DNA from 2 places in the Nonomuraea sp. NPDC003707 genome. Region 1 is predicted to be linked to the other one. Evidence: riboswitches for the same ligand, from Rfam matches in the RefSeq annotation. Region 1 holds a riboswitch; the other holds the start of a gene.
What was found. A riboswitch is a leader RNA that binds a small molecule or an ion and turns the genes downstream of it on or off. The one in region 1 is predicted to bind cyclic di-AMP.
Positions count from the first base shown of each region.

Region 1 (10,538 bases):
CGGCGTGCTCGACGAGCTGATCGACACCTTCGCCCTGCGGGACGCCGCGCGGCCGTTCCCGCAGGAGCGGGTATACCGGGAGCTGCTGCGGCCGGACGCCCCGCCGCTGGAGGAGTGGGGCCCCGACCAGGAGTGGCGGCGCGCGGCGACGGTGGTGCCCGCCCGGGAGGTCTACGTCCACGACTGGTGCGACCCGGTCCGGTTCGACCAGTGGTTGTACGACCGCTACTCGACCTACCGCTACGGCATGTCCGAACGGCTGCGCATCTGGATCGACGCCGCCGCCGACTGGGCCGCCCAGGCGGAGGTGCCGCTCGTGCTCGGCGAGGGCTGGATCGGGTACACCCCTCTCCACGGGACCTTCGAGGAAGGTCCGGTCGGCCGCGCGATCTGCCTGGAGGCCGTCGCCCACGCGGCCAGGGTCGGCGCGTGGGGCACGGTGGTGTGCTCCAACGCCGCGCCCCATCACCCGATGTGGCAGGACCGCGCCCTCCAGGAAGAGGTCAACGCACTGTTCACGGGAGCCGCACGATGATCCGTTTCGCAGGGAAGGTCGCCCTGGTCACCGCCGCCGCGTCGGGGATCGGCGCGGCGACCGCCCGGCTGCTGGCCCAGCGGGGCGCCTCCGTCGTCGTCATGGACGTGGCCGACGACGCGGGGGCCGAGCTCGCCGCCGAGATCGGCGGCCACTACCTGCACGGCGACGTCGCCTCCGCGGCCGCCTGGGCCGCCGCCCGCGACCTCGTCGCCGAACGGTACGGCCGCCTGGACGTCCTGCACGTCAACGGCCCCGGCCGGGTCGTGCCGTCGGTCCCCGTCCACGAGCTGCCCGAGGTCGACTGGGACCGGCAGATCGCGGTCTCGCTCAAGGCCGCCTACCTGGCCGCCCACGTCTTCTGCCCCCTCCTGGCCGAGAACCGGGGCGCGATCGTCATCACCTCCTCCGTACACGCTCAGACCGGCATCCCCGGCTGCGGCCCCTACGCCGCGGCCAAGGGTGGCCTGCAGTCACTGGCCGGCCAGCTCGCCGTCGAGTACGCCCCCGACGTGCGGGTCAACGTCGTCGTCCCCGGGCCGATCATGACCGCGGCCTGGGACGGCATCGGCGAGCAGGGCCGGGCCGCGACGATCGCCGAGACCCCCGCAGGCCGGTTCGGCCGCCCCGACGAGGTGGCCGCCGCGGTCGCCTTCCTCGCCTCGGCCGAGGCCTCCTTCATCACCGGCGCCTGCCTCAAGGTCGACGGCGGCTGGAGCATCTCCACCACCTCCTCCTAGAACGGACCCCCATGAAGATCGTGTCCATGGACACCTTCCTCGTCCCGCCCCGCTGGTTGTTCCTGCGCGTCCGTACCGACGAAGGCATCACGGGCTGGGGCGAGCCGGTCGTCGAGGGCCGCGCCGAGACCGTCCGGGCCGCCGTCGCGGAGCTGAGCGAATATCTCGTCGGTGAGGACCCCCTGCGCATCGAGGACCACTGGCAGGTCCTGACCAAGGGCGGCTTCTACCGGGGCGGCCCGGTGCTGTCCAGCGCGGTCGCCGGCATCGACCAGGCCCTCTGGGACATCGCCGGCAAGGCCGCCGGGCTGCCCGTGCACGCCCTGCTCGGCGGCCCGGTCCGCGACCGGGTCCGCATGTACGCGTGGATCGGCGGCGACCGCCCCGCCGACGTCGCCGCCGAGGCCCGAGCCCAGATCGAGGCGGGCTTCACCGCCGTCAAGATGAACGGCTCGGCCGCGCTGACCCCCATCGACACCCCGGCCCGCATCCGCGAGGTCGTCGAACGGGTGACGGTGGTCCGCGAGGCCGTCGGCGAGGAGAACGACGTCGTCATCGACTTCCACGGGCGCATGTCGACGGCGATGGCCCGGCGGGTGCTGCCGCTCATCGAGTCGCTCCTCCCGCTGTTCGTCGAGGAGGCGGTGCTGCCCGAGCACACCTCCAACCTGGCCGCCCTGGCCCGGTCGACCTCGGTCCCGCTGGCCACCGGCGAGCGCCTCTACTCCCGCTGGGACTTCCGCGAGGTGCTGCGCGACGGCATCGCGGTGGCCCAGCCGGACGTCAGCCACGCCGGCGGCATCTCGGAGGTGCGCCGCATCGCCGCCATGGCCGAGGCGTACGACGTCACGATGGCCCCGCACTGCCCGCTCGGCCCGATCGCGCTGGCGGCGAGCCTGCAACTGGCGTTCGCGATCCCGAACTTCCTGATCCAGGAGCAGAGCGTGGGCATCCACTACAACCAGGGCAATGACGTGCTCGACTACCTGGTCGACCGCACCCCGTTCCGGTTCGTCGGCGGTTTCGCCGAACGCACCGCCGTACCGGGCCTGGGCATCGAGGTCGACGCGGCGGCCGTGGAGCGCGCGGCCGAGCGCGGGCACCGCTGGCGCAACCCGGTCTGGCGGCACCCGGACGGTTCCTTCGCCGAATGGTGATCAGGCGGGCAGGGTCGCCGCGACCGCGTTGAGGGCCGTGCGGGCGTCGGGGAGCGGTTCGCCATGACCGACGCAGGCCGGCCGCGCGTCGATCTCCGCGAGCCTGCGGAAGGAACGGAGCAGCTCAAAGCGGTTCAGATTGAACACCCCGGGCATGACCTGTCCGTTGACATGCGCGACCGTGTCCCCGGTGAAGAGCACCCCAGAGCGCGGCAGGTGAACCGCGATGCTGCCGTCGGTGTGGCCGGGAGTGTGGATCACCCGCGCGCCACCGCCGAAATCGATCGTGTCGCCGTCCTCCAGCTCGCGATCCACGCGGCACGCGGGCGCGGCGGGCAGCAGATGGGCCCCGAGGTCGCGGTGCAGGACGCGCTCCTCGTCGGTGAAGCGGGGCGGAGGAGCGGGCTTGTCACCGCGGATCACCGGCGCCTCCAGCCGGTGGGCCAGCACGGTGACGTCTCCCCACCCGCTGATCTCGGCGGCCCCGCCGCAGTGGTCCTCGTGGAAATGGGTGAGCACGACCTGCTCGACGTCGCTCCTGCGGTGGCCCAGTTGCTCGATCGCGGCCGCGATGTCCGTGCCGGAGGTGGCGACACCGGTGTCGACCAGCGTGAGCGCGCCCGCGTCGGTCCAAAGGTACGCCTGGCCGAACTCCAGCAGGATCAGGTGCAACTCCGGACGGATTTCCACGATCTTCATCTCGTGCCCCCTTCGGTGGAGAGACCAGCAAACTCGCAGGCGGCCGGTGGTGTCCAACAGCTCTCTGCGGCCGATTGACAACCAACGGTTTTCAATCCACCCTCGAGGCGTGGAGGCGGACATCGAGGGCCTGCGCGCGTTCGTGGTCACCGCGGAGGAGCTGCACTTCGGCCGGGCCGGCGCGCTGCTGTTCATCAGCCAGCAGGCGCTGTCGAAGCGCATTCGCCGATTGGAAGAGGCGCTGACGGTGCCGCTGTTCGAGCGGACGACTCGTGCTGTGGAGCTGACCGAGGCGGGGGAGCGGCTGCTGCCCCGCGCACGTGAGGCAGTCTCCGCGTTCGACCGGGCGATCCAGGCGGTCCGCCCGGGCAACGAGCCTTTGCGGGTGGACGTGTACGACGAGCGGTTCACGCCGCTGCGGATGGTACGTCAGGCGAGTGAGCGCGACTCTCGCGTACGGATCGAGCTGAGCATGCGGCAGGGGTTGTCCGTGGCGTTGCCGGCCCTGCGGCGGCTGGAGCTCGACGCCGCGTTCGGGCGCGTGCACGACACGCCGGCACCCTGGCCCGCCGAGCTGGCGTACCGGCTCGTGCGTCTGGAGCCGCTGCACGCGTTCGTGCCCGAGGACCACCGCCTGGCCGCCAGGGACGTGCTGCGGCCGGCTGACCTGCGCGAGGCGGGCATCGCGATGCCCGACCCGGCGGGCGCGGCGGAATGGCGCGGTTATCTCGTACGGCTGGCCGACCGGTTCGGCGTGCCGTTGCGCTTCACCGCTCCGGCCATCGGGCAGCGGCATCTCGTGGAGCAGTTCCTGATGGAGAAGAGCGCGGTGGGCCTGGGCGAGATGAGCATCGACCCGGCAGGGAGCGGCCTGCGCCGCATCCCGATCGTCGAGCCGACGCCGCTGATGCCCTGGTCGGTCGTCTGGCACCGGCGTAATCCCCGGCCGCTGCTGCGGGTGCTCCTGCGGCAGTTGCGACCACTTCCCGCCCCGTCCGACCCTGAGGTGTGGGTGCCCGAGATAGACCTGACCCCTTTGGGTCTCTCCGGCTGAGGCGATTCGAGCGCCCGGCTCGTCGTCAGCTGTAGGTGTTCACGTGGTTGCGGATGGCGGTCCTGGCGCGCTCGTAGGCGTTCGGGTCGTCGTGCAGCAAGGAGACGGCGTTGGCGTTCTCCATGAAAGCGATCAGCTCGAACGCGAGCTGGTCGGCGTCCGTGTCGTCGGCGAGCTCGCCGAGCTGGCGGGCATCGTCGACGGTACGCGTCACGAAGCGGATCCAGTCGAGGCCGGCTGCGGCGACGGCATCCCGCACCCGGCCCGGGCGGGCGTCGAACTCCGCGGTGACGGCGAAGAAGAAGCAGCCGCCGGGGAAGACCCGCCGCTGCGAGTAGCTCAACCAGCTCTCGCACAGCCGCCGCACCCTCCCCAGGCCCGGCGGCACGGTCAGCGCGGGCTGGACGACCTCGTCGACGTACACGCTCATCGCGGTGCGGATCGTGGCGAGCTGTAGCTCCTCCTTGGAGCCGAAGTAACCGAACAGGCCGCTCTTGCTCACGCCGAGCTCCGTGGCCAGCCGGCCGATCGACAGCCCCTCCAGCCCGTCCTGCGAGGCGATGTCCGCCGCCCGGCGCAGGATCACGTTGCGGGCCCGCTCGTCCCGCGGCCGTCCCGCCATCTTCACCCTTTCTGCGTACGAACGTTCGGCCCAGGATAGCGGCTTGACGTCATCCTCGGTATGTTCCTATTCTCGGCACGAACGTTCGTACAAAGAAAGGACTGGAGCAGCGGCATGCTGAGATCCCGATGGACTCCCGGACCGGCGGCCGGCGCCACCGGCTCGGTGCTGGTCAGCGTCACCGACTTCTCGATCAGCCGGCTGATCGACCTGCCCGGCGTCTACCACGCCGGGCTCACCCTGCGCCGCGCGTGGCCCGACCTGCCCGGCGCGGTCGGCATGTGGCTGTGGACGGAGCCGCTGGAGGGCAGGTGCGGCTCGGTGTCGATCTGGCAGGATGAGCAGGCCCTGCGCAAGTTCGTCGCCTGGCCGGACCACGTCGCCATCGTGCGGCGCTACCGCGGCCGGGGAAAGCTCAGGTCCACCGCATGGACGACCACGTGGACGACCACCCAACCCGACCCCGGCGTCTGGGCCCGGGCCCGCTCGTACCTGTCCGGCGACCGTGACTAGCCACACAACACAAAGAAGGACATATGCCACCCGAGACCGGCGAACACGAAGTGCTGCGCGTCATAGCCGACCGGGTCCGTAGCGGCAGCCGTCCCGGCGCCCGCCAGGACGGCCACCGGGTGGCCCTGGCCATCGAGGGCGGCGGCATGCGCGGCACGGTCTCCGCCGGCATGGCCCTGGCCCTGCACGAGGCCGGAGCGGCGCACGCCTTCGACGCGGTCTATGGGGCATCGGCCGGGGCCATCACCGGGGCCTGGCTGCTGAGCGGAACCCCCGAGAACCTGACCGGTTGGGCCGAGCCCGTCTACGCGCGAGCGATGATCCGCCCGTCCAACCTCCTGCGCGGCCGTCCGATGGTCGACGTGCGGAACCTGGTCGAATACCTGTACTGCGAAGTCACCCGGATGGACTTCGACGCGGTCCTGACCAACCCCATCGAGTACCACCCGCTGGCCACCGACGTACAGACCGGGCAATCCACCGATCTGCGCCCGCACCTGACCGGTCCCGTCGAGCTGCGGCTGGCCCTGCGGGCCAGTGCGGCACTCCCGTTCCTCGCCGGTCCGCCGGTCGAGCTGGCCGGGCGGCTCTTCTACGACGCGGGACTCGCCGAGTCCATCCCGTACCGCACCGCCCTGGCGCAGGGCGCCAGCCACGTCCTCGTGCTGCGGTCCCGTCCCGCGCCTTCGGCCGCGGCCGAAGCACCGGCCGCGCGACCGTCCTACGGGACGCGCCTGATCGCCGCGACCGTTCTGCGGAGCTATCCGGAGGCACTGCACCGGAGTTTCTTCGCGCGCGACCACCGCTTGCTGCACGACGACACGCTGCTCGCCCGGTACGACCGGCCCGAGCCCCCGACGACCCCTCCACCCGCCGACGGCCAGGCCGCGCCCGATCCTGCGGTGCTGTCCGTGCGGCCCGCGCCTGACTCCCCGCGCATCGGGCGGCTCACCCGCGACGGCCAGCCCCTCAAAGCCGCGCTCGAAGCCGGCCGCGCAGCCGTCAACCTGCTGCTGCAACCGCTCGGCCGGCCGACCGCCGCACCATAGACGCGACCCCGCCGGCGACGGCGTTCCTGATCCTGGCGTTGCGGAGGTGCTGCGGACGATGGGGATCTCGTGCCCGTGATCCGTCCCGCGCATGTACAACAGTGCCTATGAAGGATGACGATGACCTCCAGGCGCAGGGAGAGGATCTTTCGGCTGTCGTCACGGCGGTGCTGACCGGGTCGCGGCTGTTGGTGGCGGTCGCGGTGAGGTCATTGGGGGCGGTCGGGGACAGGGTCACGTTGCCGCAGTTCAGGATGCTGGTGGTGCTGGCCGGCCATGGTGAGACCAAGCTGGTCACGATGGCGGAGCTGCTGGGCGTCAACTCCTCCACGGCGATGCGGATGGCCGATCGGCTGGTGGCCGCCGGGTTGATCGTACGGGAGGTCAATCCGCACAACCGGCGCGAGAGCCTGATGCGGCTGACGGACGAGGGACGCCGCATCGTGGACGAGGTGACCGCGCGCCGCAGGGAGGAGATCGGCGCGATCGTGGCGCGGATGTCGGCCAGGCAGCGCCGGGCGCTCATCTCGGCCATGAACGCCTTCAACGAGGCGGGCGGCGAGCCACCCCTGAACGTGCCGAACCCGCTGGGCTGGTCCGCTGTCTGAATTGCTCGCGCGGCGTTGAGCCGCCGACCGATGCCCGCTGAGCACTTCGCGGCGGCCGGAAGCCGTGCGGGCTCCCCCCCGGTCGTCAGATGGACGGGGTGGGGAAGCTCTCGGGCGTGGTCAGGCCGGTGCTCTCCAGGAGGCGCTGGTGGTTGAGCACCGCGGCGTTGGCCTGTTCGGAGAAGCGCCGCACCAGGGTGTTCTGCGTGGTGCCGCGTACCGTGCCGATCAGGGTGAAGATCTGTCCGTGCGCCAGGCGCAGCCATTTGACGTACGTCTTGTCATAGGCGGATCCGGACCTGCCGGAAATATCTGTCATCCAGTCCTGCTGCTGAGGCGTGGGCTTCACCGGCAGTTTGACCTTCAGCTTGGCGGCCACGTCGCGAACCTGCCCGTCGAGCATGTCGTGCTGAGCCGCGATCTCCTTGCTGACCTGGCGGACGCGGGCGCTGTTGGCGCGCTGTATCGCGTCCTGGGCCATGGGCATCTCCCACAGGCTGGCGAGCCGGACCTTCTTGATGAGCTCCTGGTCGGCCTCCGACAGCGGTCCCCACTTGGTCTGCCGGGTGCGGACCTCCGGCTGTTCCTCCACGGGTTGGACCGTGGGTGCGTCGGTCGGTCCGGTCTCGACGGCGGTCGGCTCGGTGCTGAGGCCGACGGTGTCAGAGACGGGCGTCGGCGTGTAGCCGGCGCAGGCGGTCAGAGTGCAGAGGGCGGCAATGCCGCAACTGATGAGAGCGCGACGGCTGTCGAGGAGTCGCATACGCCGTCATCCCCTTCCGGTCCCTTGGACGCGGCCTTCGTGAGTGGCGCCGGTCACTGAGGGATACGCGGGAGGGTGCGGGAGTGTTCATGGCATTGTGCAAGATTTGCATGGGGCAAGACTGCCGGGGTCCGCTGAGCCGTTGTCCGAGGCGGCCTTCACCGGTGCCATCCGTGACCGGCGTCCACCGCGTGCTCCTCCGGGCCGAGAGGAGCACGCGGGGCGGCGTTCACCTGGGAGCAACCCGATCGCGGTGCGGACCCGCCGTGTGGGTTCAGGCCGTGGGGCGGCCCAGGCCGCGCAACTGGTCGGCGGTCAGCGCGGAGACGTTCTGGTCGACAGGGGACTCGGAGTACTGGTGGATGGCCCAGGACTTCCAGTCGGCGGGCGGGGAGATGGCCCCCTTGGCCTTGCTGTAGTGGGCGACCCACAGCGGGTACTCGGACAGGCCCTTGCCGTACTTGTTGGCGAAGTTCCAGCCGCTGTAGAACATCGGGGTGATCCCCGTCTTGTCCTTCACGTACGACAGCCACGTCTTGGCCCAGGCGTTGACCTCGGCGACGGATCTGCCGTTCGCGGTCTCCAGGTCAAGGACCAGCAGGTCGCCGGCCTTGGCGGGCTGCGAGTTCACCACGGACAGGAAGTGCTCGGCCTCCGCGATGGGATTGTTGCGGGGATGGCCATAGTGGTAAGCCCCGCGCACGATGCCCTTCTTGCCCAGCTCGCGCCAGTGCCTGGCGAATGAGGCGTCGCGGAAGGACGTGCCTTCTGTGGCTTTGATGATGCCGAACTTGGCCGGGCTGGCATTCCAGTCGTACAGGGGCTCGTAATTGGAGATGTCCAGGCCGTAGATGAGGGGTCCGGCTGCTTGACGAGTCGCCGGCACCGGGTTCTGCGCGGTGGGCGATGCGAATGCGAAGGTGGCGATGGCGGCGGTTGCGGCGAGGATCGCGACGGCGACGGCGAAGCTGAGGTATTTGGTGAGGAGATCGCGGTGATTCTTGAGGATGTAGGCGATTGTGGCAAGCCGAGGCTTGGACATGAGGCATTGACTCCTTGCTTCCATACCGCCTACCGGGTTAGCTGACGGGTTCGGGCCTGGAAGTGCCCTACATGGCGCAGCCTGGGCTGGCGTCCGATTCACCCCAAGAACGTGGGTCCCCGGTTCCGCGAGGCGCGGATTCGGCGGCCGGACGCTGTCCCCGAAGGGCTTCTTCGGGCAGCGCGCGGTCCGGTCAACGAAGCGGCAACGATGCGGCGAAAGGGCGCCACATCCGTGCCGCAACTAGGCAAAAGATAGACATATATCCATAGATGGTGCAAGTAGTGCAAATCTGATTCGCGGGTGTCGGCGACTGGGCGGCGCTGAAATGCCGTGCCTGTAGGGATTCTGGTGCTTGGCAAAAAATCGGGGGAGTCGCTTCCGGGCCTTTATGATCTCGGCACGGGTGGGACAGGCTATTCATGCGTTGCCCTTGTGACAAAACTCCGTTCTACGGGTAATCGTGACTCCAGCCCCGTCGTTTGACGTCCGCGGCGCCGTCGGGCACGCGGGAGCCGGGCAGGCGGGCGGACTCCAACGCTCCGGGGGTCCGCACGTCGATCGGCCCCGGCGGGTCACCGGATCCCGGCAGGCGTACCGGTGTCGCCGGGGCCGAGGGTGGTCAAGAGGGGGCCTCATCGGGGGCGGTGATGGGCAGGCCGGCGTCGGCGGCCCGGGAGTAGGCGTCGTCGATGTGGACCACCTGTCGGCCGCTGCGGGCCAGCAGGCTCGCGGCCGCCGCGGCCCGGTAGCCGGTGCCGCAGTGTACCCACACCGTTCCCTCCGGCACCTCGGCCAGGCGCCCCGGCAGCTCTGGCAGCGGGATGTGCACGGCGCCGGCCACGTGACCGGCCCGCCATTCGTTGCCCATCCGCACGTCCAGGACGGTCGGGCCGCCGACCGGCTCCCCCGCACGGGCGGCGGCAAGGTCGGCGAAGGTCGCGGTGGTCAGGTCGGCGATCAGGTCCGGGTTGTGCCCGGCCCACTGTTCGACGGAGCCGGTCGAGGCGGCGGCCGGGCGGTCTATGCCGATGCGGGCCAGTTCGCGCTGGGCGGCGGCGACCTGTTCGGCCGACTCGCCGAGCAGCGTGAGGGGCGTGCCCCACGGGGCCAGCCAGCCCAGCCAGGTCGCCATCGGCCCGTCCAGGCCGAAGCTGAGCGTGCCGGCCAGATGCCGGTCCGCGAACGCCTTGCGTGAGCGCAGGTCCACCACCCATTCGCCCGCCCGCAGGCGAGCCAGCAGCTCAGCGCTGTCGGCCGGCCGCGCCGGGGTCAGGTCGATCGGCTCCGCTCCGGCGGCGTTGCGCGCGCCCATGTGGGCGTAATAGGCGGGGTAGGCGTCCAGGCCTTCCAGGATGTGGGTGACGAAGTCGTCGGCCTCCATCCGCAGCACCGGGTTGACGTCCTTCTCCCGGCCGATGGTCGAGGCGGACGCGCCGGACTGCGTGACCGCGCAGAAGCTGCCGAACCCGTGCGTCGGCCAGAGCCGCGCGCCGTCGGGCAGCAGGCCGGACAGCCGCCGCGCGGAGGCGTGCTGGTGGCGGGCCAGGGTGCGGGCATGCTCGGCGCCCAGCAGGTCGGTACGCCCGGTGCCGCCGAACAACAGCGATCCTCCGGTGAACACCCCCTCCGGCCCGCCCGGCCCGGCCAGCACGTAGGAAAGGTGGCGAAAGGTGTGTCCCGGCGTGCTCACCACGTCCAGCCACATCCGCTCGGAGACGGCGATCCGATCTCCGCCGGCGACCGGCACGCGGTC
Region 1 is NZ_JBSFNK010000030.1:73,843-84,380, reverse strand. It holds gene ACWDRB_RS49100 (cellulase-like family protein) at 1-535, shown strand, start outside; gene ACWDRB_RS49095 (SDR family NAD(P)-dependent oxidoreductase) at 532-1,275, shown strand; gene dgoD (galactonate dehydratase) at 1,287-2,432, shown strand; gene ACWDRB_RS49085 (MBL fold metallo-hydrolase) at 2,433-3,131, opposite strand; gene ACWDRB_RS49080 (LysR family transcriptional regulator) at 3,241-4,185, shown strand; gene ACWDRB_RS49075 (TetR/AcrR family transcriptional regulator) at 4,211-4,807, opposite strand; gene ACWDRB_RS49070 (hypothetical protein) at 4,922-5,320, shown strand; gene ACWDRB_RS49065 (patatin-like phospholipase family protein) at 5,344-6,369, shown strand; gene ACWDRB_RS49060 (MarR family winged helix-turn-helix transcriptional regulator) at 6,477-6,977, shown strand; gene ACWDRB_RS49055 (DUF4142 domain-containing protein) at 7,063-7,740, opposite strand; gene ACWDRB_RS49050 (glycoside hydrolase family 25 protein) at 8,015-8,782, opposite strand; cyclic di-AMP (ydaO/yuaA leader) riboswitch at 8,794-8,938, opposite strand; gene ACWDRB_RS49045 (MBL fold metallo-hydrolase) at 9,405-10,538, opposite strand, start outside.

Region 2 (10,538 bases), on a different contig from region 1:
TCGTAGTCGTAGAGCGAGTAGTACAGGGTGAAGGCCAACGGGAAGAGCCCGAAGGCGGCGAACAGCAGGAAATAAGGGGACACCAGGGCGTACGGCATCGCTTTGACGTCGAATCGTGAACGCCAGCGGTGGCCGGGCGGACGGGCGCGGCGATGGTTGTTCCGCGCCGCCCGCGGAAGGGTGTCGAGGCTCATAACAGACCTTTCGGCAACAAGCCCGGCCCGCTGCTCGCGGGCCGGGCGGGGAGACTAGCCCGCGGCCTTCACCGCGTCGTCGACCAGCTGCTGCCAGGCCTTGTCGTACGGGACGGAGCCGTCGTCCATGCCCTGGATGACGGACTCGATGGCGTTCTTGACCTGGGCGTGCTTCACGCCGAGGAAGACCGGCTGCAGGCTCGACGCGGACTTGGCGAAGATCTCACCGATGGGGGCGGCGTTGAAGAACTCGTTCTTCGCGCCCTGCACGGCCGGGTCCTGCTGGGCCTTCGTGTTGCTCGGCATGTTGCCGAAGTCCGTGAAGATGCTCGCCTCGGTCTGCGCGTTGGTCAGGAAGTCGGCGACCATCGCGGCTTCCTTCGGGTGCTTCGACTGCTTGGGCACGGCCAGCCAGGAGCCGCCCCAGTTGCCGCCGCCGCCCGGCACGCCGGCCACGTCCCACTTGCCCTTGCCGCCGTCGCCGGCGTTGCCGCTGACCACGCCGAGCATCCAGGACGGGCAGCCGACCGTGGCGAACGCGCCCTTCTGGGTGCCCGCCGCCCACTCGTCGGTGAAGTTGCGCAGCTTGGCGGTCAGGCCCTGCTGGCTCATCTTCGTGGCGAAGTCGAAGCCCGCCTTCACCGCCGGGTTCTTGTCGACGATGAGGTTGTTGTCCTTGTCGAAGTACGTCACGTTGCCGTTCTTGGCCGCCTCCTGGTAGAGGACGACCTGGTAGAGCGTGTTCGTGCCGTCGGCGAACTTGGTGCCCTTGACCTTCGACTGGAACGTCTTGGCGACGTTCATGAACTCGTCCCAGGTGGGCCAGAGCGCGCTGACCTTGTCACGCTCGGTCGGCAGCCCGGCCTTCTTGAACAGGTCCGTGCGGTAGCAGAGGCTCATGCCGCCGATGTCGGTGCCCAGGCCGAACAGCTTGCCGTCGGCCGTGACGCCGTTCTCCCACTTCCACGCCGGGAAGTCCGCCTTGCGGGACTCCAGGCCGTACTCCTTGAGGTCGGCCCACCATTCGGGGTGCGCCTTGGCCAGGCCCATGCCGCCCTCGTCGATGCCGACCACGTCGCCGGCGCCGTTGCCGGCCTGCAACCACTGGATCATCTGCGGCCAGTACTGCTGCTCGAACTGGTCGGTCAGGTGCTCTTCCTTGATCTGGATGTCCTTGTGCTCGGCGTTCCACTTCGTGATGGCGTTCTTGTAGCCGAAGTTGGTGCCGCCGCCAAAGGTCTGAACGCGGATGGTGACCGGCTCAGCCGCCGCGGAGGAGGCGGGAGCGCTGCTGGACCCCGTGGCGGTGCCGCCGCCGGCGCTGCAGGACGCGACGGTCAGCGCCGCCACGGCCAGGGCAGAGGCCGCGGCGAGACCGCCGCGACGCTTGCTGATCATCATGGGTGGACCCCTTCTCGGGTGAATGTTGGGGGAGTGCACCGCGGCTCGCGCTCCGCCGCGGTGGGAGTCTTTGGGAGCGCTCCCACAAAGGGTGCACTTACGTGGTCTGCACGTCAATCCACCGAAACGCAACCGTTACCAATGAGGCGGTTTGTCACTCTAGAACCGGATTTTTCGCGTTATACCTCGCAAAGGGCGGCTTGGGAGCGCTCCCACCTCAAGAGGCATCTTTTGTGTCGCATCAAGGGCATGTCACCCGCACCCACCACGCTTTCTCCCGGTCACCTCACCAGTGAGAACCCCGGTCGGAAGCCCGGGGCCGCACCCGTGGGTTCGGGGCGAACAGCACGGCCTTCCGCAATATCGCAAAGGCGGCCTGCCCGCGTCCTGGCTGGAGCTGACGCCCGGCGGCTGCACGAAAGCTCGGGCCAAGCCTGAACGCGGAGGCGCCACCCTGTGGGTCGCCCCCTATGATCGGCAGGCGGTGGCGCGTTCCTGGAGGAGGGTGCGTTCGCGGGCGTTGCGGGTCATGTCCGCCGCCCTCTCGAACTCGGTCCGGGCCTCCTCCTTCCGGCCCAGCCTGAAGAGCAGGTCTCCTCGTACGCTCGGCAGCAGGTGGTAGTCCTTGAGGGACGGCTCGTCGGCGATCTGGTCGAGGAGCTGGAGGCCGACCGCGGGGCCGTAGGCCATGGAGAGGGCGACGGCCCGGTTGAGCTCGACGATGGGGGAGCGGGACAGCTTGGCCAGCGCCTCGTACAGGCTCGCGATGCGTACCCAGTCGGTGTCCTCCGGGTTGAGAGAGCGCGCGTGGCAGGCGGCGATGGCGGCCTGGAGGGTGTACGGGCCGAGCGTGCCGTCCCCCAGCTTCTCGGCCTGGTCCAGGGCGGTGAGGCCGCGGTGGATGAGGAGCCGGTCCCAGCGGGCGCGGTTCTGGTCGAGGAGGAGGATGGGCTCGCCGGACGGGCTCACGCGGGCCGCCGATCTGGACGCCTGGATCTCCATGAGGGCGACCAGGCCGTGCACCTCCGGCTCCTTGGGCATCAGGCCGGCCAGGACCCGGCCCAGCCGGAGCGCGTCCTCGCACAGGGCGGGACGCATCCAGTCGTCGCCGGCCGTCGCCGAATAGCCCTCGTTGAAGATCAGGTAGATGACCTCCAGGACCGATTCCAGGCGCGCCGACAGCTCGGTGGCTTGGGGGACCTCGAAGGGGATCTCCTTGTCGGCCAGGGTCCGTTTGGCGCGGACGATCCGCTGCGCCACCGTGGACTCCGGGACGAGGAACGCCCGGGCGATCTCGTCGGTGGTCAGGCCGCCGAGCACGCGGAGCGTGAGGGCCACCCGGGCCTCCACGGAGAGCGCCGGGTGGCACGCCGTGAACACCAGCCGCAGGAGGTCGTCCTCGATCTCGTCCACCTCGGGCAGGTCCTCGTCCGTGTCGAGCCGGTGGCCGAGCTCGATCAGGTTACGTTCGAGGCGTTCGTTCCTGCGGATCAGGTCGATGGCGCGGCGCTTCGACACCGTCATCAGCCAGGCGCCGGGGTTGCGGGGCACGCCGGACTCCGGCCACTGCTCCAGGGCGGCGACCAGCGCGTCCTGGGCCAGCTCCTCGGCCAGGCCGACGTCGCGCACCAGCCCGGCGAGCCCGGCGATGAGCCGGGCCGCCTCGATCCGCCACACAGCCTCGATGGCCCGATGGGTCTCCGTCCCACGGCGGGGGGTGGCCTGGGTTCGGGCCTGGTCGTCGGTGTCGGAAGCCATCACCGGCCCATGAGAGCAGCACGAAGGCGCCGATGGCAACCCGAGTCCCGTCTCCTGAGTGCGTGCCTGACAGTGCCGGGGCGGGCGCGTGCGGGTGGGTCAGGGGTTGGGCGTGTCGGCGCCGAGGCGGTCGCGTAGTGCTTGTTCGCGTTCCCGCTCGTCCGCGGGCAGCGAATCGTCCGGTACGTCCGAAGCGTCGAACACCCGCCACACGTCCAGCCCGATCCCGTCGTACCCCGGCGGCACCGGCACGCGCATCGCCCATTCGATCGCCTCTTCCCGGGACTTGACCTGGATCAGCCAGAAGCCGGCGATGAGCTCCTTGGCCTCGGCGAAGGGGCCGTCGATCACGGTCGCCTTGCCGCCGCTGTACGCGATCTGGACCCCCTGCGAGCTCGGGTAGAGCCCTTCGGCCGCCAGCAGCACGCCCGCCTTGGTCAGCGCCTCGTTGTAGGCGTGCATGTTGTCCACGACCTCTTGGCTGGGCAGCGCCCCGGCCTCGGTCTCCGCGTTGGCCTTGCCGACGATCATGAATTTCATGGGTGTCTCTCTTTCCGGTTCGAGCTCTCGTCGAACGCGTCGAACGGCGACAGGCGGGATCGACACGTACGCGAGAGATTCAATTCGCGAACAGCCGGGCCGCGATGCCGTCCAGAACGTACTCGAGCCCGGTCTCGAACTGCCAGCCCGGCCGGTCCTTGTGCCTGCCCTCGTAGATGTACTGCCGGAAGCCGGGGTAGCGGCCGGTGTCGAGGAGGTAGGTGAGCTGCGGGGCCAAGCTGAGGTAGACCTGCTGCTCGCTGGACCAGCCCTGACCCGCCATGAGCCGGCGCATCGCGATCTCGGCGCCGGTGACTCCCTGCGTGTAGGAGCTCACGGTGTTGACGACGGCCATCTTGGTGTCGGCGTCCAGGTCCAGGCCGTCGACGGCGCGCAGCGAGCGTTCCGCCACCGCCAGGCGGTTGGGGGTGACGGCGAGAATCGCGCTCGGCGGGAGCTGGGCGAGCCAGAGGTGCTTCAGCACCAGCTCGCGCGTCCTGACGGCGATCTCCCGCAGCGTCTCGCGCCATCCCGCCGTCTCGCCGGGCAGCTCCAGCTCGCCGTAGACGTGGTCGGCCATCAGCTCCAGCAGCTCGTCCTTGCCCGACACGTACCGGTACGCGGCCATCGGGGCGACGCCCAGCTCGGTGGCCAGCCGCCGCATGGTGATGGCGTCGAGGCCCTCCGCGTCCGCGACGCCCACGGCGGCGGTGGCGATGCGGTGCGGGGACAGGGTCTGGCGGGGGGCGGGCGCCGGGCGCTCGAGGCGGGCCCACAGCGGAGGCCTGTCATCGGGCTTGCGCGGGGCAGTCATGGATCGCCCTCCTCTCGACGAGTTTGTGTACAACGTATCAGAAGTAGACAACGTACACTCTGATCTACAATGTAAAGGAGCCGAGCTGGTCGAGAAAAACGCGTGCGGTCGGGGCGCAGTCGTCCGCCGACGGAACGGCCAGGGCCAGCGAACGGGTCATCTTCGGCTCCAGGGGCCGGGTGACGACGGCGCCCAGGTCGGCGGGGAGGCCGAGGGTCGGGACGATGCTGACGCCCAGCCCCGCGGCCACCATCTCCAGGATGGCGGCGGGGCCGCTGGCCTCGAAGGCGACGTCGAGCCGTACCTGGGCCGTCAGCGCCGCACCCATGATGAGGGGACGGCAGCCGGCGGTGGTCAGGATGAACGGCCTGTCCTCCAGATCGGCGAGATTGACGGCCGGGCGGGCGGCCAGGGGGTGGTCGGCGGGCAGCACGGCGACCATGTCGTGGGTGCTCAGGTGGACGGTGTGCAGGCCGGGCGCGGGGAGGGTGACGACGCCGACCTCGGCGGCGCCGCGGTGCAGCCATTCGCGGATGTCGTCGTCCATGCCCTCGAAGAGGCGTACGCGGACCTGCGGGTAGCGGTCGGTGAACGCGCGCAGCAGCTTGGCGACGAGCGTGCCGGTGGCGCTGGGGAGACTGGCCAGGCGGAGTTCGCCGGTGATCTGGCCGCTGGCGGCGGCCACGTCGGCGCGGATGAGGTCGAAGTGGCGCAGGCTCTCGCGCGCGCGGGCGAGGGCTCGCCGGCCGGCCTCGGTGAGGGCGATGCCGTCGCGGTGGCGGACGAACAGGGCGGCGCCGAGCTCGCGTTCGAGGGCGGCGATGGCGCGGCTGACTGCGGGCTGGGACATGCCGGTGTGCTCGGCGGCGGCGGTGAAGCCGCCGTGTTCGGCGACCGCGACCAGGGCCCTAAGCTGCGCCAATGTCATACCGACATACCTTAATTGATATTTGACCGGGGCACTTCCAGAACATGATGGTTATGTCCATGTTCGAGCGAATGACGATCGAAGTCGACGGCCGCGTGGCCAGTTATCTGACGGCGGGCGAGCGGGGCCCGGTGGTGTTGCTGTTGCACGGCACGTACTGGAGCCGGGTCTGGGCGCCGGTGATCGACGGGCTGGCGGCGGCGGGGCTGCGTCCTGTGGCGGTGGATCTGCCGGGGCTGGGGCGTTCCGGCGGGGAGCTGACGGCGGAGACCGCGGCGGTTCCGGCGCTGGCGGCGTGGGTGGCCCGGTTCGCGGCCGCGGTCGGCGCGGGGGAGCGGCTCTCGGTGGCGGGGCACGACATCGGCGGTGCGGTCGCCCAGCACCTGCTGGTGGAGGGGAAGCCAGAGGTGCGGCGGCTGGCGCTGGTCAACTCGGTCACATACGACTCCTGGCCGGTGCCCGGCGTGGCCCGTTACCGGGATCCGGCCGTGGTGGCGGCCACGACCGTGGAGGAACTGCTGGCCGCCCGCCGCAAGGCGGTCACCACCGCGCTCGCCCGGCCGGCCACCGAGGCGGAGCTGGCCGATTACCTTGATCCGTGGAACGACCCGCGGGTGGGCCGGTCGTGGATGGCGCTGGCGGGCGCGGCCGACAGCCGTTACACGCTGGATCTGGTGCCCGCACTCAAGGCCGATGGGACGCCGAAGCTGCTGGTGTGGGGGGAGGACGACACGTTCCAGGAGGTCCGGTACGCCGAGCGCTTCGCCGCCGAGGTGCCGAACACGACGCTGGTGCGCGTTCCCGGGGCGGGGCACATCCCGATGGAGAACGATCCGGCCGGGGTCACCCGGGCGCTGGCGGAGTTCTTTCTCGGCTGAGACCACTGCGGGCGACGAGGGCGACGGTGGCGAGCAGGGCCAGGGCGGCCGCCAGGGCGGGTGCGGGGCCGGTCGTGAGGTGGAGGAGGGCGCCAGTCAGGGCGCCGAGGAACATCGCGGCAATGGAGGCGGATCGACGCAGGGCGGCCCGGCCCGGCGTGTCGGCGGCCAGGCTCGTGAGGGTCGTGGTGAGGACGTTGGTGACCAGGTCGGGTACGCCGAGCGCGCGTACGGACGCGTTCTGCAGGCCCATGCCGCAGGCGAGCAGCACGATGAGGGCCGCCTGGGACCAGGTCGTGCGGTGTCCGGCCGTGAGGGCGATGGCGAGGGTGGCGGCGACGAGGAGCGCGTGTACGGCGGTGGCGGCGGCGAACGCCCGTCGCGGGTTCGCGGTCCGCCTGATCACCCGGCCGGCGCTCCAGGCGCCGGCTCCGAAGGCGACGAGGGCCGCCGGGGAGGCCCATCTGGACATCTGGGCCTCCCCGGCCAGGGCGAAGCTGAGGAAGACGATGTTGCCGGTCATGTTGGCGACGAAGACGCGGCCCAGGCCGAGGAAGCTGACCGCGTCCACGAGGCCGGTGACGAAGGCCAGGAGGATCAGCAGGGCGGGCAGGACGCCGTGCGGGTTGGCGCCGCGCGGGAAGAGCCCGTCGGCGACCCGTCGCAGCCCATTCCGGACCAGCCTTCCGGGGCGTCTGCGCGCGGCTGGCATGGCGGGCGGCTCCTTGGCGAGGTCGCGGGCGGTTCGCCTCGGGTCTTCCCCGGTGACGGGCCGCCGCACTCGCGGGGGTGAAACGCGACGAGCGCGCGTCCCGTTGCGGGACGCGCGCTCGTTCGGCGCTGGGGGAAGGCCGGCCAGGAGGTGCCTGGGGAGGTCCGGCCTGGAGGCGCCGGGGGAAAGTCCGGTCAGGAACGGTACTGGGGGTAGCCGTAGCCGACGACCTGGGACTTGGGACGGACGCGCTCCTCGACCTTGCCGTTGCCGGTGTTGCCCTCGACGGTCGAGATGGTGCCGTCGCCGTTGTCCTTCTCGACGAACCCGACGTGCTTGATGTCGTTGAGGTTCTTGCTGCCGCTCCACGAGAAGTACACGATGGCGCCGGGCTTGGCCTCGGTGCCGAAGCGGTGGTTGGCCTGGAACCACTTGGCGTGGGCGACGGTCCAGGCGTCCCAGCCGATCTGCGAGCGGGCGCCGGTCTGCTCGCCCACCCAGGAGACGAACATCGCGCACCAGGCGGCGTTCAGGTAGTCGGCGCGGCTGCCGCCGTCACGGGCGATGGTCTCCGCGGCGCGCTGCGAGCCGGCGTACCAGCGCTGGAACTTGGTGCCGCCGCCGGCCGCGTTCTCGGTGATGCCGACCTGGGACTTGGCGAGCGCCAGGACCTGGCCGGCGGTGACGCCGACCTTGGTCTCGCGCGAGCGCTCGGCGTGGTCGGCGACGGTGGCGGTGCCGGCGACGGTGTCGATCGGCTGCTTGTCCGCTGCGGTGGCGCTGGTCATGTGGGCGCCGAACGCGGTCCCGAGGATGGTGGCGCCGAGAAGGGCGCGGGCGATGTTGGTCTTCGCAGCAGAGGTAAAGCGGATGTTGGCCATCGAGGGGGTTTACTCCTTGCTTCCATGCCGCTTACCGGGTTAGCTGACGGGTTCGGACGTGGAAGCTGCCCTACGGCACCGAAGTGCCGATTCACCCCAAAGGACGTGGGTCCCCGGTTCCGCCCGAGGGCGGATTCAGCGGTCACAGGACGTTCCTGTGATGTGTCGTGCGATGGTCGGACAAGTCCGGACAAACCGGACGTATGTCTCAAGAATGCCTCAAACGTAATGCATAAGGCAAGAGCGTTACAAATCGATAAAGGTCCAGCTAGGCGACCTGCCTGCGAGCCTCGGCCAGAAGCCCCATCATGGCAAGGGATTCGTCGAGCGGCATGATCGAACTTTCGGTCCTGCCTTCGGCCGTCGCGGCCCGGACCTCGCGGAGCTCCCCGGTGTACCCGTTGTCCGCCGGATCGAGGATGTACTCCTCCGGCTCCATGGAGGGCCCGGAGAGCAGAATCCGCGGCGTGGCCCAGAACGGTGCCTGGAGGTCCGCCCGCATCTGAGTCCCTACAACACTGGCATGGTTCGGGTAATTCCCGAGCAACGAAGTCTCCACGAGAGCCTTCCTGCCACCGGGGTAGAGCAGCACGCCGCCGGCCTCCGCGTCGACGCCGTTGGGCGCCAGAGTGCCGGTGATCCGCAGGTCGGAGGGCATGCCGAGGATCAGCTGGGCCAGCCCGAACGGGTAGATCCCCAGGTCCAGGAGCGCCCCGCCGCCGAGCTCCGGCGCCCACAGCCGGTGCTCCGGGTCGTAGGGCTTGGCGAAGCCGAAGGAGGCGTGCACCGAGCGGAGGTCGCCGAAGCGCTCGTCGGCCGCGATCTTCTGGACGAGCGGGTTGAACCGCATCCACATCGCTTCCATCAGGAACACGCCCGCCTCGCGCGCCAGGCGTACCATCTTCTCCGCGTCGTCCACGGTGGCGGCCAGCGGCTTCTCGCACAGCACGGCCTTGCCCGCGGCGATGGCGACCTCGGCCACCTCCAGGTGCTGGGCGTGCGGCGTCGCCACGTAGATCGCGTCCACGGCCGGGTCGGCGCAGAGCCGCTCATAGGAGTCGTACGCGGACTCCGCCCCCAGAATGGCGGCCAGTGCCTGCGCCCGCCCCAGGTTCCTCGATCCGACGGCGGCCACCCGCATGCCCGGTTCGGCCGCGATGGCCGCCCCGACGGTCCGCGCAATATTCCCTGTCGCCGCTATGCCCCACGCAAAATCCCGCACGCGGGAGATCGTAGACGAGTCAGGTCATGTTGAACGTGTCGGGGTCGGGTCCGATCCGCTGGCCCCTGTTCATCGCGCCGATGGCGGCCATGTCCTCGGCGTCGAGGATGAAGTCGAAGACGCCGATGTTCTCGGCGATGCGCGCCGGGGTGACCGACTTGGGGATCGCGACGTGGCCGAGCTGCAGGTGCCAGCGGAGCACGATCTGCGCGGGCGTCTTGCCGCACTTGTCCGACAGCTTGGCCAGCGCGGGGTCGTTCAGCAGGCCCTGGCCCTGGCCGAGCGGGCTCCACGCCTCGGTGAGGATGCCGTTGGCCTCGTGGAAGGCGCGCAGCTCGCGCTGCTGGAGGTACGGGTGCAGCTCGATCTGGTTGATGGAGGGCACGAGGTCGGTCTCGTTCATGAGGCGGGTGAGGTGGGCGATGCTGAAGTTGGAGGTGCCGATGGCCTTGGCGCGCCCGTCACGGTAGATCTTCTCGATCGCCTTCCAAGCCTGCACGTACTTGTCCTGCTGCGGCACCGGCCAGTGGATGAGGAAAAGATCGATGTAGTCGAGGCCGAGCCGGGCCAGGGACTCGTCGAAGGCCGCCTCCGCGCGGCCGTGGTCGGCGTTCCACAGCTTGGTGGTCACGAACAGCTTCCGGCGCGGCAGCTCACTTTCGCGTACGGCCTGCCCCACGCCTTCTTCGTTGCCGTACGCGGCGGCGGTGTCCACGTGCCGGTAACCGGCCTTGAGCGCGGTCGTGACGGCCCGCGCGGCCTCGTCGGCGGGGACCTGCCAGACGCCGTAGCCGAGCTGCGGGATCTGCACGCCGTCGGTGTTGAGCATGAGCGAGTTCATGCTCTCCATTGTTCACGTCGCGTTTCTGGTGGCTTAAGGCGGCGGGGCTAGCTTGAAGCGGTCGTGAACGGGCCATCACCCGGCTGGGAGGACAGGAGTGGTCGAACAGGCGTCGGCCTGGGTGGAGTCACCGCTCCAGATGCTGTGCGCCGTCGAGGCCCATTACGCGGGCGTGCTCGGCCCCGAGACGGTGGTCGTGCCGCGCGCCGGTCTGAGGCCGTTGAAGGCCACGCGTCGGGAGCTGAGGTCTCTTGGGCTGCCCGACGGCCTGGAGCTGGCGGAGCCGCGTGAGCGCATGCCCAGGCGCGTGCAGGCCGTCGGTGACGCCTTCTCCGGCAGGGTGCAGATGCGCTGGCTCACCTCGCGTCC
Region 2 is NZ_JBSFNK010000002.1:572,268-582,805, forward strand. It holds gene ACWDRB_RS06690 (carbohydrate ABC transporter permease) at 1-194, opposite strand, end outside; gene ACWDRB_RS06695 (ABC transporter substrate-binding protein) at 249-1,595, opposite strand; gene ACWDRB_RS06700 (RNA polymerase sigma factor) at 2,064-3,353, opposite strand; gene ACWDRB_RS06705 (YciI family protein) at 3,453-3,893, opposite strand; gene ACWDRB_RS06710 (TetR/AcrR family transcriptional regulator) at 3,973-4,707, opposite strand; gene ACWDRB_RS06715 (LysR family transcriptional regulator) at 4,772-5,635, opposite strand; gene ACWDRB_RS06720 (alpha/beta fold hydrolase) at 5,707-6,513, shown strand; gene ACWDRB_RS06725 (YoaK family protein) at 6,479-7,225, opposite strand; gene ACWDRB_RS06730 (CHAP domain-containing protein) at 7,420-8,106, opposite strand; cyclic di-AMP (ydaO/yuaA leader) riboswitch at 8,120-8,257, opposite strand; gene ACWDRB_RS06735 (Gfo/Idh/MocA family protein) at 8,375-9,328, opposite strand; gene ACWDRB_RS06740 (aldo/keto reductase) at 9,348-10,169, opposite strand; gene ACWDRB_RS06745 (hypothetical protein) at 10,267-10,538, shown strand, end outside.
Region 2: it holds a riboswitch for cyclic di-AMP, as region 1 does, so the genes downstream of both, ACWDRB_RS06730 (CHAP domain-containing protein) here and ACWDRB_RS49050 (glycoside hydrolase family 25 protein) in region 1, are expected to answer to the same signal.